One region of the Thalassospira sp. Z349TD_5 genome, then DNA from elsewhere that is predicted to be linked to it. Evidence: riboswitches for the same ligand, from Rfam matches in the RefSeq annotation. Region 1 holds a riboswitch; the other holds the start of a gene.
What was found. A riboswitch is a leader RNA that binds a small molecule or an ion and turns the genes downstream of it on or off. The one in region 1 is predicted to bind thiamine pyrophosphate.

Region 1 (5,836 bases):
TTGCTTTCCCAATCGCCAAACCGGGTCGGCTCCGGGCCTTTCGGGCCGCCGATTTCGCGCTGTTTTGCGGCGGCTTCCTTGGCGGCCTTGGCTTCGGCAAGGGCGTTGATCGCATCCTGTGACAGGGCCGGGGCCATATCAGCACCCGCGATCTCTTCGTTCTTTTCTTCACTTGTTTTCGGTTCGGCCTTTTCTTTTGGCTCTACCTGATGAATGACGGTCTCGCGAAACTTTCCGGTCATTCGGCTTCTCCTGTTTTAGGGCCTGCACCCTGTAATTCACATTTGCCCAAGAAATAGCGTCCTGACCACCGTTGGGCAAGCCTGCGTATGGCGCAGCCGAACCGCGCAAAATGCATGGGATTTCAATCCTTTGGAATCAAACGTGGAATCGTATTCTGGTCTGATGGAAAAATTTGGCGAAAACTGACTCTTTCCGTGTGCCCTCAAAGCCGCTATTTCAGGCATACGAGCAAAACAAGGAGAAACCATGCGTCCAATTCCTCAGCGTATCGCCGAAGAACTTTCGGTTCGCCCCGAACAGGTCATTGCCACCATCGAGATGCTCAATGAAGGTTCGACCGTTCCGTTTATCGCCCGCTACCGCAAAGAAAAGACCGGTGGGCTTGATGACACCCAATTGCGTACGCTGGAAGAACGCCTGAGGTATCTGACCGAACTTGAAAGCCGCCGGTCCTCCGTGCTTGAAAGCATCCGCGAACAGGAAAAACTCACCCCCGAACTTGAAGCCGCCATTAACGAGGCCGACACCAAAACCCGTCTTGAAGATTTGTACCTGCCCTATAAGAAAAAGCGCCGCACCAAAGCCCAGATCGCCCGCGAAGCCGGGCTGGAGCCGCTGGCCGATGGTTTATTTACCAACCCGACCCTTGATCCCGAGATTGAGGCGGCAAAATACGTTGACGCCGAAAAAGGCGTCGAGGACACCAAGGCGGCCCTTGATGGCGCGCGTCAAATCCTGATGGAACGCTTTGCCGAGGATGCCGACCTTGTCGCCAAGCTGCGTAACCTTTTGTGGAATGATGGTGAAATCACCGCCAGCGTGATTGAGGGCAAGCAGGCCGAAGGGGCGAAATTTTCCGACTATTTCGAACATTCGGAAAAAGTCAAAACCTGCCCATCGCACCGCGCCCTTGCCTTGTTCCGGGGTCGTAACGAAGATATATTGCAGTTGAAACTGACCTTGGGTGCCGAGGACGAAGCCCGCCCGCGCAGTCAGGCAGGCCGGGCCGAAATCATGATCGCCGCCCACGTCGGGATTGCCGACAAGGGTCGTGCCGCGGATAAATGGCTTGTCGATACCGTGCGCTGGACCTGGCGGGTCAAATTGTCGCTGTCGATCGAGCTTGATCTGTTTGGATCGCTGCGTGAAAGTGCTGAAGAAGACGCGATCAAGGTGTTTGCCAACAACCTTAAAGACCTTCTTCTCGCCGCCCCCGCCGGGCAAAAGGCCACCATGGGTCTTGATCCGGGCGTGCGTACCGGGGTCAAGGTTGCCGTGGTCGATGCCACGGGCAAACTGGTCGATACCGCCACGGTCTATCCGTTCCAGCCGCGCAATGATGTGGATGGTGCCATCAACACCATGGCCGCCCTTGCCGCGCGTCATAAGATCGAGCTGATCGCGATTGGCAATGGCACGTTTTCGCGTGAAACCGATGACCTTGCCGGTCAGATGCTTAAACGCTTCCCGGCCCTGACCGCGACCAAGGTTATTGTCAATGAGTCGGGCGCGTCGATCTATTCCGCATCACAATTTGCCGCCGAAGAATTCCCCGATCTGGATGTATCCCTGCGCGGGGCCGCCTCAATCGCGCGCCGTTTGCAGGACCCATTGGCCGAACTGGTCAAGATCGAACCAAAATCCATCGGGGTTGGGCAGTATCAGCACGACGTATCGGAAACCAAACTGGCCAAATCGCTCGATGCCGTGGTTGAGGATTGCGTGAACGGGGTGGGGGTTGATCTCAATACCGCATCGATCCCGCTTTTGACCCGTGTGGCGGGGCTTAGCGAAACACTGGCGCGCAATATCGTCGGATACCGTGATTCAAACGGCGCGTTCCAGTCGCGTACAGACCTTAAAAAGGTCGAACGTCTTGGACCCAAGGCGTTTGAACAATGTGCGGGCTTCTTGCGCATTCGGGGTGCCACCAACCCGCTCGATGCATCCGCGGTTCACCCGGAAGCCTATCCGCTGGTCAAAAAGATCGGCGCACAGGCCTCCAAATCGCTTGCCGATCTGATTGGCGATTCGGCCTTTATCAAAACGCTGCGCGCCGAAGATTACGCCGACGACACATTCGGTGTGCCAACCATCCGCGACATCATTGCCGAACTTGATAAACCCGGCCGTGACCCACGCCCGGAATTCAAGACCGCCAAATTCACCGATGGTGTCAATGAAATCAAGGACCTGAAAGCCGGTATGAAGCTTGAAGGAACCGTCACCAACGTCACCAATTTCGGCGCATTTGTCGATATTGGCGTCCATCAGGATGGCTTGGTCCATATTTCCCAACTGGCCGACAAATTTGTCGAAGACCCCCGTCAGGTGGTCAAGGCCGGTCAGATCGTTTCGGTCACCGTCATGGAAGTGGACGCCCCGCGTAAACGCATCGGGCTTTCGATGAAATCAGCACCGGATTACGAAGGCACGCGCGAACGCCGAAATGACAGCCAAGCCACCGCCCCGCGCGGCGGGCAGGCACCTTCAGGCACCCGCCCCAACCACAATCGCGGCAATGCTGGTGGCGCTGCCGGTGCTGGTGGTGCTGGTGGTGCTGGCGGCGGACATAATGCGCGCGGGAATTCTGCGCGGAATTCTGCTGGTGGGTCATCTTCTGGATCATCTGGCGGCGACGCTGGTGGTGCAATGGCCGCCGCCCTGAAGGCCGCGATGGAACGCCGCAAATAGGCACTGCGCATACGCGCGCACCACGTTTTGATCTGAATATAAAGGCGGCGGGATATGGCACAAACCATCCCGCCGCCTTTTTTACGGCATTCGGATATAACGCACCATACATAGGGCGAATTGACACAAAGCACGGAAAAACCCATGTTGCAGGTTCACCAAGGGGAGCCTCGACAGGAGGCTGAGAAACTGCCCCGTGCGATCAAAGCACATGCGCAGTGACCCGTTGAACCTGATCCAGTTCATACTGGCGTAGGGACGGTGCGAACGTTGCCCATGCTGCTGACAACGTTCTCCACTTTTCCGACTTCGAACTGGGTCTCCAACGCTGCGACACAAGACGCATTGGAGCCTCGATATGACGACCGACCTTTCCCAAACCACAACCGATCTTTTTGACTGCATGCGTGCGACCAATCCATTGGTCCAGTGCATCACCAATTATGTTGCGATGAACTACGCCGCCAACGTTTTGCTGGCGGCGGGCGCCTCCCCCGCCATGGTCCATACCCCCGAAGAATCCGGTGAATTTGCCGCCATTGCCGGCGCATTGACCGTCAATATCGGCACCCTGTCGCCCAACTGGGTCGAAGGCATGATTGCCGCGGCAAAATCGGCCAATGATACAGGCAAACCATGGGTGCTTGATCCGGTCGCGCATTTTGCAACCGGATATCGTCAGGGCACGACGACCGAACTCCTCAAACTCAACCCCACCATCATTCGCGGCAATGCATCGGAAATCATCGCCCTTGGCGGCGGACAAAGTGCCGGTCAGGGGGTCGATAGTGGCGATCCGGTCGAACAGGCCAAGGATGCCGCACGCACCCTTGCCACCGCGCAAAAGGCGATTGTGGCTGTGACCGGCGAGGTTGATTTCGTCACCGATGGCACGCGGTCTGTGCGCATTGCCGGTGGATCGGACCTGATGCCAAAAATCACCGCCATGGGCTGTGCGCTAACCGCCCTTACCGGCGCCTATGTCGCCATTGCCCCGGATCAGGCGTTTGAGGCAACGGTTGCCGCCCTTGCCAATTTTGCCGTTGCGGGCGAAATCGCCGCCCAGTCGGCAAACGGCCCGGCATCGTTCATGACCGCCTTTGTCAACGGGCTCTATACCCTTGATGCAAAAACTTTTAACGCCAACGCCCGGATCACTGCCCAATGACGTCCTTTGACCTTTCGCTGTATCTGGTTCTCGACCCTGATCTGTGCCGGACCCATTCGATGGTTGAAACCACCATGGCCGCAATCGCCGGTGGGGCAACGATTGTTCAGTTGCGCGACAAGAAAGTCGGCACCGAGGGCCTGATCCGGATCGGACGTGAATTGATGGATGCCATGGCGGGCAGCGGTGTGCCGTTGATTGTGAATGACGATATCGATGCGGCCATCGCGATTGGCGCCGATGGCCTTCATGTTGGTCAGGATGACATCTCCGCACAAACCGCCCGCGAACGCCTCGGCCGTGACAAGATCATCGGCCTTTCAATTGAAAATGAGGAAGTCGCCCGCAAGGTTGACCCGGCAAGCGTCGATTATGTTGGCGTCGGCCCCATCTTTGCCACCGCGACCAAACCCGATCACAAACCCGCCATCGGCTTTGACGGTTTGGCGCACCTGATCAAGATTGCCAAACTGCCATCCGTTGCCATTGGTGGACTTAAACAGGATCATGTCGATCGGGTTTTTGCCGCAGGTGCCAACGGGCTTGCCGTGGTATCGGCCATTTGCGGGCAACCTGATCCCGAGGCCGCGGCACATAAAATCGCAACCGAAATTATGGCCACAAAGTCGGCATTTACCCCCTGAATTCTGGCAAATGTGCCATGTGAAGCAAAGATATTTGCGTCATTCTGCCCAATGCCCGTTTCCGTAAATGGTTGCGGGCATTGAATTTTTGAGCCCATGCATGGCTGCCCATCGCTCAAAGCACGAACCAGCACGGAAATGCCTCAATTGCGCCGCGAATTCTTCTGCTTCGGGGGGCATCTTTGGGGCATGGAAAATGCACAAACGCGCGAGGGATATCATGTTGAAATCTTTGCGTAGCAAACCGGTTGCCATTGCCCTGGCCTCTATCTTCATGGGCGCGACAGCCGCCTTGGCTGCAATCAAGATCGCCCCGAAACCAACCACCGACAGTGTGACTGTCTATTCGGAAATACCCGAGGGTCAGGTGATTCTAAGCCATCAGGATGGCACGATTGCCTTTAATCGAAATTGCAAAAGGTTCCCCTGCCAGCTTGATATCTCATCGCTGTCAAAGGGCGAATACGATGTCATGATCCGCAATGGCACCGACATCCAGCAAATGGTCGCCTTGTACAAGGAATAATTTACAAGGAATAATTCCCGATCAACACGACGGCGCAATGGTCCCCATCCCGGATGCCGGGTGGAAAATTTGCGATCTTTCGGGAACGTTTTTCCATCTGACAAGTTCATCATACAGGGTTGGACAATCGCCCGTTGCCACACGCGACATTGCATTAAAGCGCTGTTGTCCTAGATAAAGGCCACAGACATCTTCTTTGCCGCGATGATGAAAGCCCGCAACAAAGGTTTACAACAGGTTGCACGGGAATTTAACTTTCACCCAGCGCGCAAAAAGGGATATGTTGCGTTACCGCACAGACCAATAATGAAAGTCGAGGAACTGTATCATGGCATTTGAACTCCCAGCACTTCCGTATGCACACGACGCGCTTGCACCCGTCATGTCGGCTGAAACCCTTGAGTTTCACCATGACAAACATCACAACGCCTATGTTGTGAATGGCAATAAGCTGCTCGAAGGGTCGGGCCTTGAAGGCAAGTCGCTCGAAGAAGTCGTTGTTGCTTCCTATGCTGACGCGGCCAAAGCCGGTCTTTTCAACAACGCTGCCCAGCACTGGAA
Region 2 (12,364 bases), 1.8 Mb from region 1:
TTGCCAGAAGAAATTAAACTCCAAACTTCCGCACAAATGGCCACCACCCCCAAAATCGCACCAATAAAAGACAAACACATCGCCAAACGTAAACGTTTACGCACCTCCCCCTCCTCAAAAAAGTTTTCCAAATTTATCTTCACTACTTAAGGATGACTGAATGTACGCTTATGGCGCAATCTAGTCTTTAGTAGCTTCTCTTTCGACACCCGATTTTGGCGCAGGAACAATAACTAAAAAGCGAAAAATGGCGATCCCTGCAGGACTTGAACCTGCAACCTACAGATTAGAAGTCTGTTGCTCTATCCAGTTGAGCTAAGGGACCGCGGTGTGGGGTGGTTGTTGCCCCGGATGGTATTTGAGGGCACGGCATTGGGCGCCTGCCCGTCATTCGTTTCAGGGTTTAACGTCCCCTGTCAGACGAAACGGGGCGGAAATCCGCCCCGGTGAATGGTCTTTGACGTTCCGTTACCCAGAAGTCCGCCCGTAATCAGACGACGCGTTTAAACGCGAAGTTATCGGCATAGGCTTTGATCTGGATTTTACGGCGCTTGGGCTGTTCGACATCAGCGATCAGCTTGTGCTTGGCGGCGAAGGCCTGCGCTTCTTCAAGCGTTTCGAAATACATTCTGACCTGTCCGCGGGTATCGGTGGAACCGATCCATCCCATCAGTTGATCCGCGACTTTTTTCGCACCCGGTTCAAATTCCATAACCCAGTGCTTGGTCGCAGCCTGACCGGACTGCATGGCGTTCTTGGCAGGTTTGTAAACACGGACCTTCATCGGGACCCTCGTCTTGACCGTCAGGATAAGATGGAGATGGCAGTTAAACGGGGCTCTGTACCCCCTGCTATCACCCCATCTTTTACACCTTTTGCTGCCAATTGGAAATCCCATTGGAACTTCATAAAACAACAAAAGGGGAAAAGTGGTCGGGAAGGCGAGATTCGAACTCGCGACCCCCTGCTCCCAAAGCAGGTACGCTACCAGGCTGCGCTACTCCCCGAACGAGGGAGGGTTTAGCACCACACTTTGATGTGGGCAAGCCCGTATTATCGTTTTTATCGTAAAAACGTACAAAAAACCAAAGCCCGCAGATATCCTCTGCGGGCTTGCTATTGCTGATTGATATATTTCGTCCGAAATCCGGTCTTTAGCGCGGCAGGCCCTCGACCTTTTCGCCCACTTCAAATCCCATCCGGTCGGATGCCCCACCATTAAGCTCCAGCACAAAGCGCACCGGCTTTGGACCCAGAATGATGGCTTCCGACTGTGGCACGGTGCGTTTTTCAATACCGACAATCGTGCCCTTGGCATCAATGAACAGCATATCGAGCGAGATGAAAGTGTTTTTCATCCACATCGAAATATCCGCCGCCCGGCCAAAATCAAACAACATGCCCGCGTCATTGGCCATTTCGGTACGATACATCAATCCACGCGATCGCTCATCAGGTGTGATGGCCATTTCCACATTGAAAACTTCGCCATCCACCAAAATGCGGGATCGTTCAAACCCGGTTGCCTTTGCATTCAGTCCCGCAACAACTGCGGCACTGATAAAGCACACAACCAAGGCCATCTGAAAAAGCGACTTCATACCCCATACCCTCTTAGTCTTCTAACACGCTCACGGGTGTCCTCCCGGATCGTGCCACCCCGCCACGGATCGCAAAGTGTCGTAAACATCGTTTCGTCGGGCTGTCTTCCACGGCTATGCGTCCATTTTATGACACGCAGGATATTTTCCACTGTGATGGGTAGCACAGCAGGTATTTCGATCCCGTTAATGGTTGCCCACACCCCGGACCAACAGCGCGCCACCCCATACGGACTATATCCTCCGCCGCCAAGGACAAGGCTCCGTGGCGCCAATTTGGTCATCGTGCCAACGACTTCCCAGATCGACTGATTGCCCAACAGCTGCTTTGACAATGGATCTTCTGCTAATGTATCACACCCACATTGTAAAACAATGGCTTGTGGTACAAAACTTAATGCAAGAGGAATCAAATATTCATGTAGGACATAGCGCATCTCATCATCGTTCATCCCCGCAGGCATCGGAAGGTTACGCGCCATGCCCCCGGCGATGTCATCAATCGCCCCGGTCTTCGGCCACAGGTCTTCCTGATGCATGGAAACCGTGAGAACCCGGTCGTCTTCGGCAAAGGCAATCTGCACCCCGTCGCCATGATGGGCATCAATATCGACATACAACACACGATCCAGCCCCGAATCGAGCAAAGCATAAATCCCCAGAACCGGATCATTGAAGTAACAAAACCCCGATGCCCGGTCGCGTAATCCATGATGCGTCCCCCCGGCAAGATGATGGACAATGCCCCCTTTCGCGATCATTTGGGCGGCAAGGATCGATGATCCGGCCGCAGTCGCCGGACGCCGGAAAATTTCCGGGTAGATCGGGTTGCCGTTTTTGCCCAATCCGAATTTAACCATCATGTCTTCGGGGAGAATCTGATCACGTTCGGCCTGCATCACCGCACGCACATAATCAGGATCATGAAACCGAGTGAGTTGCGCAGGTGTCGCCACCGGCCCGGTGACATAGCTGTTGTCATCGACCCAGCCCAGCGCATGCACCATGTCAACAACCAACGATACACGCGGGATCGCCAATGGATGTTTTGGCCCATAGCTCGACCCTCGATAAATCTCAGCCGCGATCATGCGCGGCGATGTATCCGGTGTACGGTAATCAGGTAAGTTTTCAGGAAGCGTCACGGTGGGTTCAGTCAGCCAGGCAGTGTCAGAAGCCCCTAGCATTGCCTGCACATATCGCTCTGCACAAGGACTGTTTATCAAACGTCCGCTATTTGACATCCCGATGCATGGTGGTTGCAGCCCTGAAACCAAACAGATACCGCAACGGCCCGATATCCTGTGTCCCGGTTGCGCGAAAACCGCATCGTTCATAAAGCGCACGTGCACGCGGATTGATATCAATCACATCAAGACGAACCTGTGATAGCCCGCGTTCCCGCGCCGTGTCGGCCACCGCGGCCAAAAGTGCCGTTCCAACCCCCTGCCCACGCGCAATCGGATCGACAAAAATACCATCCATCAAAAGCGTATCTGCCGCCAGATCGCGTTCAAGCAGATCAAGCAACAGCCCGCGCCACAATCCACCCCACGCACCATACACAGAACAAATATCGGACAATCCACCCCCGACGAAGGCGCCTGCCGTGGTTTTAAACCCGGCAACACCCAATAAATGGCCATCCTGACCAATCGCACTGATGGCATGGCTCGACGCCATCACTTGTTTTAAAAACGCCAATGCCTTGTCTTCGGGGTTCATCACACGGGCTAGCTTTTGACGGAACGCTTCCCAGAATAGGGCACAGGCCGCCTCGCGATGTTTATCGGCAATGCCGGGCTGAAGGGTAAATCCCTGATGCTGCATTTTTGTGTTCCAAGCGCCTTTCCAACCACACCCAAACAAAAATAGACAACCCGTCTGAAATAACAATCACAGGCTGTGACCCCGGTCACCTTTTCAAATCATCAGACCAATGCATCGACACCCCAAACACGGGGGAAAACCGAAGTTTCACGCCGTGACATGCTTGGAGCCATTGCGATCAATTGTTACAAAACTTGACGCGGGTAAAATGTCTGCGCATAGTCCCGTCATCTCCGGGGGGGCCGATCGTAAATCGGCTGAGAGGTTTGGTGTTGCCAAACGACCCTTTGAACCTGAACCGGTTAAGACCGGCGTAGGAAGGATCGTATGACCGACACGACACCCAAGCCCACTGCGGCACCCAATCCAACCCAGTTCGATATTGACCTGCGTTCTGCCCGCGTGGCATTTGGCGGCGTTGATATTTTCCATGACCTTGATCTTGGTTTGCCTGCAGGCAGTTTCACCTGCTTGCTCGGGCCAAGTGGTGTGGGCAAAAGCACGCTTTTGCGCTTTCTCGCCGATCTGGTCGAAGGCGATGTTAGCGGTAACATCACCTGTTCGGACGGCGTTCCGCTTAAGGGTCGCATTGCCTATATGGCGCAGCAGGACTTGCTGTTGCCATGGCGGACGGTGCGCGAAAATGTCGAACTTGGCGCATCCCTTCGCGGGCAACGCCCCGACCATGACAAGGCCGACCGCCTGATTGCCGAGGTCGGGCTCAGCAATGCCGCTCATCTGCGCCCCGCCGAATTATCGGGCGGGATGAAACAGCGCGCCGCCCTTGCCCGCACCCTGATGGAAGACCGTCCGGTTGTTCTAATGGACGAGCCGTTTTCCGCCCTTGATCCGGTTAACCGGTTACGATTGCAAGAGCTCGCCGCACGGGTATTGCGCGGTAAAACCGTCCTTCTAGTCACCCATGATCCGTTAGAAGCGCTTCGCCTTGGCGACTTTGTCCATGTTCTGCGCGGCAGCCCAGCCCGCCTGCAAGATGCCATCACCCCGGCAGGCCATAGCCCGCGCGACATCACCGATGCCGATATCTTGCGCCAGCAGGCCCAATTGCTGCGCCAACTGGGCGCCAATGAAACCGCTGCAGCAGTGTCGGAGAATGCCCAATGAGCACCCCGGCAAAGCGCACCCCACTGTCTGAACGGCGGCTTTTGAAAATCGCCCGCCCGATCATCATTATTGTTGCGCTGATTGCGACATGGCAACTGACCGTGACCCTGACCGGGGCACCGAAATATATGCTGCCGACCCCGGTTGATGTCTGGAACACCCTGATCACGCGCTATGCGGTGTTGTTTGATCACGCGCGATATACCATTGCCGAAACCGTGATTGGCCTGTTTGCCGGGGCGACCCTTGGCGCGCTGGCGGCCATTCCGATGGCGCTGTTTACACCCGTCCGGTTCTGGTTGATGCCGATTTTGCTGGTGTCCCAAGCCATTCCGTTCTTTGCCTTGGCCCCGCTTTTGGTTCTTTGGCTGGGATTTGGTTTGGCCTCCAAAATCGCCATGGCAGCGCTTATTATTTTCTTCCCGGTCACCGTCGCGTTTTTTGATGGCTTGGCCCGCACCGAACCCGGCTGGCTTGATCTGGCGCGCACCATGGGGGCCAGCCGATGGCGTCTTTTGACCCATATTCGTTTGCCTGCCGCCCTGCCCGCATTTGCATCGGGTTTCCGGGTTGCCACCGCCGTAGCCCCAATTGGGGCGGTGATTGGCGAATGGGTGGGATCAAGTCACGGGCTGGGATATTTGATGCTACACGCCAATGCGCGGGTTCAGATTGATATGGTTTTCGCCTGTCTTTTGATCCTGTGCGCCTTTTCGATCACGCAATATTTCATTGTGGATCGCGTGTTGCGTGCCGCCCTGCCCTGGCAACCCGACAGCCTGACGCCGGTTCGATAAACCCCATCCGTCGCGACTGAAAATGGCCGCGACAGCAAAACTCATACAAATACGTAATGGCCCATCACAACAGAGGTTCATCCATGTCACGCCTGAAATCCATGATCAAAGCAGCCACCATTGCCGCAACATTAAGTGCCGCCGTTCTGGGCACATCCAGCCCGGCCTTTGCGGCGGACAAACTGACCATCCTTCTGGACTGGTTCGTCAACCCCGACCATGCGCCACTGATTGTCGCCAAGGAAAAGGGCTTCTTTGCCAAGCATGATCTTGATGTTGAATTGATCGAACCATCTGATCCATCCGCTCCGCCGCGCCTTGTTGCTGCTGGTCAGGGCGATGTTGCAGTGAATTATCAGCCACAGCTTCATGTGCAGGCCGCCCAAGGATTGCCGCTAACCCGGATCGGGACGCTGGTCGCGACCCCGCTTAACAGCCTGATTGTTCTGAAAGACGGCCCGATCAAGGAAATCGCCGATCTAAAGGGCAAGAAAATCGGCTATTCACTGGCCGGGTTTGAGGATGCGTTGCTCGGCACCATGTTGGGCAATCACGGGGTTTCGATTGATGATGTTGAGTTGATCAATGTGAACTTCTCGCTGTCGCCGTCGCTTTATTCCGGGCAGGTCGATGCGATCATTGGCGGCTATCGCAATTTCGAACTGAACCAGATGGAAATTGAAGGCAAGCCGGGCAAGGCATTCTTTGTCGAGGAAGAAGGTGTGCCGCCCTATGACGAGCTGATCCTGACCGTGCGCAATGATAAAACCGATGATCCGCGCTTTGCCCGGATGTTGGCGGCCCTGGAAGAAGGCGTTCAGTACCTGATCAACCATCCCGATGACAGTTGGGATGCCTTTGTTGCCGCCTATCCCAACCTTGATGATGAGCTGAATATCAAGGCATGGGCCGATACCCTGCCGCGCTTTGCGCTGCGCCCGGCCGCCCTTGATAAAGCGCGCTATGCCCGCTTTGCCGATTACATGGTCAAACAGGGCCTGATTACCGATGCCCCGGCCCTTGAAACCTATGCCACTGTTATTGAGTGATGATCGCCTAACCAAACAGTCCCCCCTGCTTTCGCATTGTTTGTCCCGGTGAATGCGAAGGCACCCCGAAAGGTCGGAACATTTCCCCGTTCCGGCCTTTCTTTATGTGTGCATCATCGACGCCAAGCGTTGAAACCTTGCATCGCATCAGCAGACGGTTACCTTATGGTCACCCCATAAAGTGCGACATCTACCGCAAGCCGGATCAACTCACAGTCAGGACAACCAAGTGCAAAGCAAAACCAAGCCAGCACACCACACCGAAACCGGATTTGAAAACCGGCACCCGCTGCCCGATCCGGTCAAACGGTCGTTCTGGCGGTTTTTGAAACGGCGCTATTTTGGTGGTGACGAATGGCCCAAAGCCAAACATCAGCACGGCAAAACCCCGGTCGAGCCCCCTAATCATGACGCCGTCCAAAATCCTGATCCGACGCGTTTGCAGGTCACATGGATCGGCCATGCCACGGTTCTGGTGCAATATGGCGGGTTGAATATCCTGACCGATCCGGTTTTTTCGGACCGCGCATCGCCGTTCAAGCGAGTCGGACCGAAACGTTATAGCCAGCCGGGCCTGACCATCGATCAGTTGCCAAAGCTTGATCTGGTGTTGCTGTCGCACAATCACTACGACCATTTCGATCTTGATAGTTTGGCCAAACTTGGCAACACACCGCGCTATGTCTTGCCGCTTAAAAACGGCATCTTGCTGGAAAAGGCTGGAGTTACGTCTGATCGCTATGATGAACTTGATTGGGATGATCAGCTTTCCCATCCCGGTGTGACCATCACCCATGTTCCGTCCAACCATTGGTCGAGCCGCACGACCAAGGACCGCAAGGAAATGCTGTGGGGTGGTTACATTCTTGAATTTGCCGATGGGTACCGGTTTTATTTCGTCGGTGATACCGGCTGGAACGAGGCGCTTTTTACCGAGTTGGGTGCACAATATGGCGGTATTGATTTTGGCCTGATCCCAATCGGGGCCTATGACCCGCGTGATTTCATGCGCAATGCGCACTGCAACCCCGAAGAAGCCGTTTCGATCATGCAAGTGATGGGCGTTAAGCAGGCGTTGGCCATTCATTGGGGCACGTTTGTTTTAACCGCCGAACCGGTTGACGAACCGCCCATGCGACTGGCATCTGCCTGCACGGATGCGGGCATTGGGCATGGTGACTTTATTGCCCCGCCGATTGGTGCCACCCGGTTCTTTGACGGTAAATCCGCCGCCCCACAGACAACATCGCAAAAGGTCGAGCCCACAGCGTCCCCGGCATAGCAGCCCCCATCAGATCGGTTTAGTGGTTATTCCGTCCCCGTGCTAAGCATCAGTGATGCGTCACAAAACCGTAACACTGGTTGCTTTGCCATGAGCTTGACCGTCTTTCTTGCCGTTATGGGTGCTGCCCTGATGCATGCCGTCTGGAATGCATTGGTCAAGGGTGGCCCGGACAAACTGATGAACATGACCGCGATTGTGCTGGGTCATATTCCAATTGTTCTGATCCTGTTTCCCTTTGTGGACGTTCCCGCACGCGAAAGCTGGCCCTATCTTATTGGCTCGATCGGACTTCATATCGGCTATCAGCTGTTTTTGATCCTGGCCTATCGCCTTGGCGATCTTAGTCAGGTGTATCCGATTGCACGCGGATCCTCACCCCTGATCGTGGCTGCCGTATCGGTTCTTGTGCTCGGTGTGACGCTTCAGGTCAGTGAATGGCTGGCGATTGTTGTCATCGGCTTGGGGATTTTAAGCATGTGCATCGTGCGTCAGGCCGATGGCATGCGCAACCGCAACGCCGCCCTTGCCGCCATTGTAACGGGCTGCTTTATCAGCAGTTATTCGCTGGTCGATGGCACCGGGGCAAGGCTGGCCGGAAGTGCACTTGACTATTATGCTTATCAGACCGTCGGTGACGTTTTGATCTTTGGCCTAATCGCCACGGTTATGCGGCCGCGCATCCTTGTTGATATCGCCAAACGCGGCAAAAGGATCTTCTTTGTTGGCGGCACGGCATCCTTTGTCGCCTACGCCACGGTGATGTGGGCCTTTACGCAAGCACCAATCCCGCTGGTGGTCGCCTTACGCGAAACCGGGATTGTCTTTGCCCTTTTTATCGGCGTGTTTTTCATGGGCGAGAAACTCAATCTTGTGAAAGTTTCCTCCACCATGATGACGCTGGGCGGAGCGATTATCCTGCGTCTGTCCAAAAGTCTTTAATCAGTTTTATCAGCCAAGTGCGGTGTGGATACGGGTTGCCACCAAGTTACCAGTTTCCATCGCACCGGCAACTTGCCCATACCAACGCGTTGATGCCGCCTCACCCGCGTAATAGATCCGCCCATGTTCGAAATTCTGCAGGTCTTGGCGACTTTGCCATGCCCTTGGGGCTGTGGTCGAATAGGCCCCACCGATAAGAGCATCATCGCACCAGTCAAGGACATAGGCTGTGACCGCGCCAGGTGGATTATAGTGATCATCGTCGCCATTGTTCAGCCGATTAACCGCACCAAGCAAAACGTTTGCGGCAAGTTGATGATTGGCTGACATCACGCGCGCAGTATCGCCAAATGCGTGCATATAGACCTGTGTGCCCGTCCCATTCTGGGTGATGATAAAATTGCTATACCCAGTTTCAAACGTAACCGTGACTTTCTTGCCCGGTGCCGGATGCGCAACATTGGCCAAGCCGGTCATTGCCATTTTAAGGTAACAGCCAAGCGGATTGGCGCGGAATGGGGCTACGTTCTGAAGAGATAAATCGGCAATAACAAGGTCGTTTTGCCCTGCCTGTTCTGCGCCGGACTTCACCCTGTCAGTTGGAACCGTGACAAGCACCGCGTCATAAAGTTCCGGGTCTTTGTTCAGGGCGGCGACCTTTACCTTGTTGTCGTCGGTGTTTTCGATCCTATTGACCTTAACGTTTAAGACAACATTCTGCGCAATCCCTGCGGCCGTCGCCCATTTTACAACCCGGTATCCAAGTGTCTGATCAATCGCATAATCGCCGCCTTCGGCATTGGCATTTTGCTGCACTGATCGGATGTGGTTGTGAATAGATCCCCATGGCGGGTTAACCTCAACCGCATCGGAAATGACCTGCCAATTAGCAAATTGTTGCTGACGGAACGTTACGTCATCAGGCGTAACTTGCCCCAATCGCATGTCCACATTCCCAAAATAATCGTCGTTTTGCGTACCGTTGAAATTATTACTGACGGCATCAATATTGTTTTCAACTGTTGTGGTTTGTGCTGTTGGTTCTACTGCATCATCAGGCAATGGCGTAACCGCATCATTTTCGTCAAATGGCAGAATAAAAGTTCCGGCATTGAAGTCCGCATCAACCGGCTGTTGGCCTATATCAGGATCGACGTGGGCAAAGAGCCACGCGGCAGCATCGGTTGTTGCCTCAATCGCCTCTGCACCCCAATCAAAGGCATTACCGCCAACCATTGTGCTATATGTCCGCCCTCCAAGGATCGGGGCTGCTTCATAGATTGTCACATCATGCCCTGTTTCCTTTAATTGGATACCTGCACTTAATCCGGCAACACCAGCCCCGATGATCAAAACTTTTGCCATTAACCTGCCCTCGTAAGCGACTTTAGGGTGACTTTCGTCTGCGACTGCTTAAGCGTTCCAAGCTCCACCATGATTGCCTTGCGATAGTCCCCAGCAGCACTCTTGGATGGAGATAGAGACTGGAGCTTGATAAGTGCATCCACCGTATTCAGGCTTGTCAGGGTTTTCTTCAACAGAACAGAGAATGCCGTACTGACCTCTGTTGAGACTTTTTTCGATGTATTGAGCTGTCCTGTCTTGGCACTCATTTTCGCTTCACTGATATGAAGCTGTCCCAGTCCCGGCGAAATCGCAGCGATGGATTTTTCAATGCTACCCGCCATAGGTGACGTCATGCTCTTTGCCACAAGGACCGCATTCAGTTCCTTTTCCAAGACCATAGCGGTCGTCACCACATCATCGCCTGGCTTTACGTCACTTAAGTCCCGACGCGCCAGAATGGTCTTGCTGACATCGTCAACATTTTGCAATGCAGCCTGAATACTGTTTTGAAGATCGGGATCAAGTGCCATTGCCTGCCTCATTCATGCTTCATCGGGCAGGACCACGGAGCGACCTGCACCTGAATGACGAAAGCAGCAACCGTCTGTGAAAAGACCGGCAACACCAAAAGGCGATGCCGGTCTTAGCCGAAGTATCTTGGGCGGACATAATTGATCAGGTTGCAGGTTGTCTTATTCCAAAGCTCAATTCTCAAACCCGCGAACGTGGCCGCCGGACCGATCCGTCTTCAAACCGTGAAAGTTCCATCCCGGCCAGTGTGATCGATGGTTGCCCGGTGGTGATCCAGTCGGCCAGTACTTTGCCCACCACCGGCCCCATGGCAAATCCATGCCCGGAAAAGCCGGTTGCGACAAAGAAATGCTTAGGATTGTCGAACTGATCAATCACCGGCACGGCGTCCGGGGTAACATCAATATCACCGGCCCATGTGTCAACGATGCCGACCTGTTTGATCTGCGGGAAAACCTTTTGCAGGTTGGCCATCGCGTTGCTGACCCGCACTTTATATGGTTCAGCCTGATTGGTGCGCCGTCCGATGGTTGGTTGTTTCGAGGCGTCCGATCCCGGCATGCGATCGACCAGATCGTCAAAGAACCGCTTATTGAGGTGGAACTTGAAGGTTGCCCAGTTATCAAACAGCCCCGGCGCAAAATCGCGCGCGAATTTAAACCGGCCCAAAGTCAGATCAATATCGGTCATAAACTCATCGGCGATGTTCATTGACCCGTCTATGCGCTGGCGAAAGGCAAGGCCAGCCGCCAAGGTTCCGGCGGCAGAAATACCCGGGACCGGTGTGGTGCGGATAACCGTGCCGCGCGTGGTTTGCTGGGGCAAACGGCGACCTAGTTTGGCGACGAATTTATGCGATGCGGCCCCGGCGGCACAAATGACGTATTTGCATTTGATCTCGCCGCGCTCGGACACGACAGAGCTTACTGCATCGCCCTCCGTTTCAATTGAAAGCGCACCACATCCTTGCGCAATCACCGCCCCCAGCTCAGATGCCCGTTTAGCAATCGCCGGGGCGGCCTTTTTCGGTTCGGCCTGCCCGTCGGATGGGGTGTAAATCCCGCCGACCCCCGGTGTTGTGATGCCCGGTGTCAGTTTCTCAACCCCTTTGGCATCAAGAACCTGGGTTTCGATGCCAAACCCCTTGGTATCTTCTATCCATTGTTCGTAATCAGCCATTTCAGAACCATCCCGCGCGACAAAAAGAACCCCGCCTTGCCGCCATTCCAGATCGGCGTCGAGTTCCTTTTCCAGCCCCTGCCAGATGCGGTTACATTCCATCATCAACGGCAATTCGACGGGATCGCGCCCCTGTTGACGGACAAAACCCCATGCCCGCCCGGACTGGTGTGATGCAATCGTGTCCTTTTCCAAAAGAACAACCTTCATCCCGGCCTTGGTCAGGTAATACGCGCACGATGCGCCGTGAATACCGCCACCAATGACAACGACGTCGCATTCTTTGGGCAGGTTAATTTCAGGGTAATGGGTCATGTGGGCCCTTAATCAGGTTTCATGTGGTTTTCGGTTTGGTGTGTGGCGCGAACCAAGTTATGTTGCGCGCCAACAAATCTCAACAAAATCAGGTGCCATCATGTCTGATCAGACAAAGAAACAATCCCCGGCAACCATCACCGCACAGGCTTTGGGCTGGGTCGATGACGCCACTAAATCTGTCACCCCACCGCTGTATCCGTCGACCACCTTCGAACGGAATACGGACCTGAGTTACCATGACGGGCGGTGCTATACCCGTGCCGATAACCCGACATATGATCAAACAAGTGCGGTTTTAAACGCACTTGAAGGCGGCACTGAAACCCGCCTGTTTGCATCGGGCATGGCGGCCGCCGTTGCAGT

Region 2: linked by a shared signal. The riboswitch ahead of AC0VXT_RS11180 (ABC transporter ATP-binding protein) and the one ahead of thiM (hydroxyethylthiazole kinase) in region 1 are both predicted to bind thiamine pyrophosphate.

What each region holds. Positions count from the first base shown of each region.
Region 1 covers NZ_CM149654.1:4,207,889-4,213,724, forward strand. Annotated here, with positions in the region: gene AC0VXT_RS19320 (DUF1674 domain-containing protein) at 1-242, opposite strand, end outside; gene AC0VXT_RS19325 (Tex family protein) at 490-2,937, shown strand; TPP riboswitch at 3,089-3,213, shown strand; gene thiM (hydroxyethylthiazole kinase) at 3,296-4,105, shown strand; gene thiE (thiamine phosphate synthase) at 4,102-4,749, shown strand; gene AC0VXT_RS19340 (hypothetical protein) at 4,970-5,275, shown strand; gene AC0VXT_RS19345 (superoxide dismutase) at 5,604-5,836, shown strand, end outside.
Region 2 covers NZ_CM149654.1:2,437,598-2,449,961, forward strand. Annotated here, with positions in the region: gene AC0VXT_RS11145 (hypothetical protein) at 1-104, opposite strand, end outside; tRNA gene AC0VXT_RS11150 (tRNA-Arg) at 249-325, opposite strand; gene AC0VXT_RS11155 (ETC complex I subunit) at 491-784, opposite strand; tRNA gene AC0VXT_RS11160 (tRNA-Pro) at 931-1,007, opposite strand; gene AC0VXT_RS11165 (DUF192 domain-containing protein) at 1,155-1,601, opposite strand; gene AC0VXT_RS11170 (acetoin utilization protein AcuC) at 1,598-2,788, opposite strand; gene AC0VXT_RS11175 (GNAT family N-acetyltransferase) at 2,835-3,431, opposite strand; TPP riboswitch at 3,657-3,768, shown strand; gene AC0VXT_RS11180 (ABC transporter ATP-binding protein) at 3,759-4,556, shown strand; gene AC0VXT_RS11185 (ABC transporter permease) at 4,553-5,353, shown strand; gene AC0VXT_RS11190 (ABC transporter substrate-binding protein) at 5,437-6,402, shown strand; gene AC0VXT_RS11195 (MBL fold metallo-hydrolase) at 6,632-7,684, shown strand; gene AC0VXT_RS11200 (EamA family transporter) at 7,775-8,626, shown strand; gene AC0VXT_RS11205 (FAD-dependent oxidoreductase) at 8,636-9,991, opposite strand; gene AC0VXT_RS11210 (hypothetical protein) at 9,991-10,503, opposite strand; gene AC0VXT_RS11215 (NAD(P)/FAD-dependent oxidoreductase) at 10,685-11,998, opposite strand; gene AC0VXT_RS11220 (trans-sulfuration enzyme family protein) at 12,099-12,364, shown strand, end outside.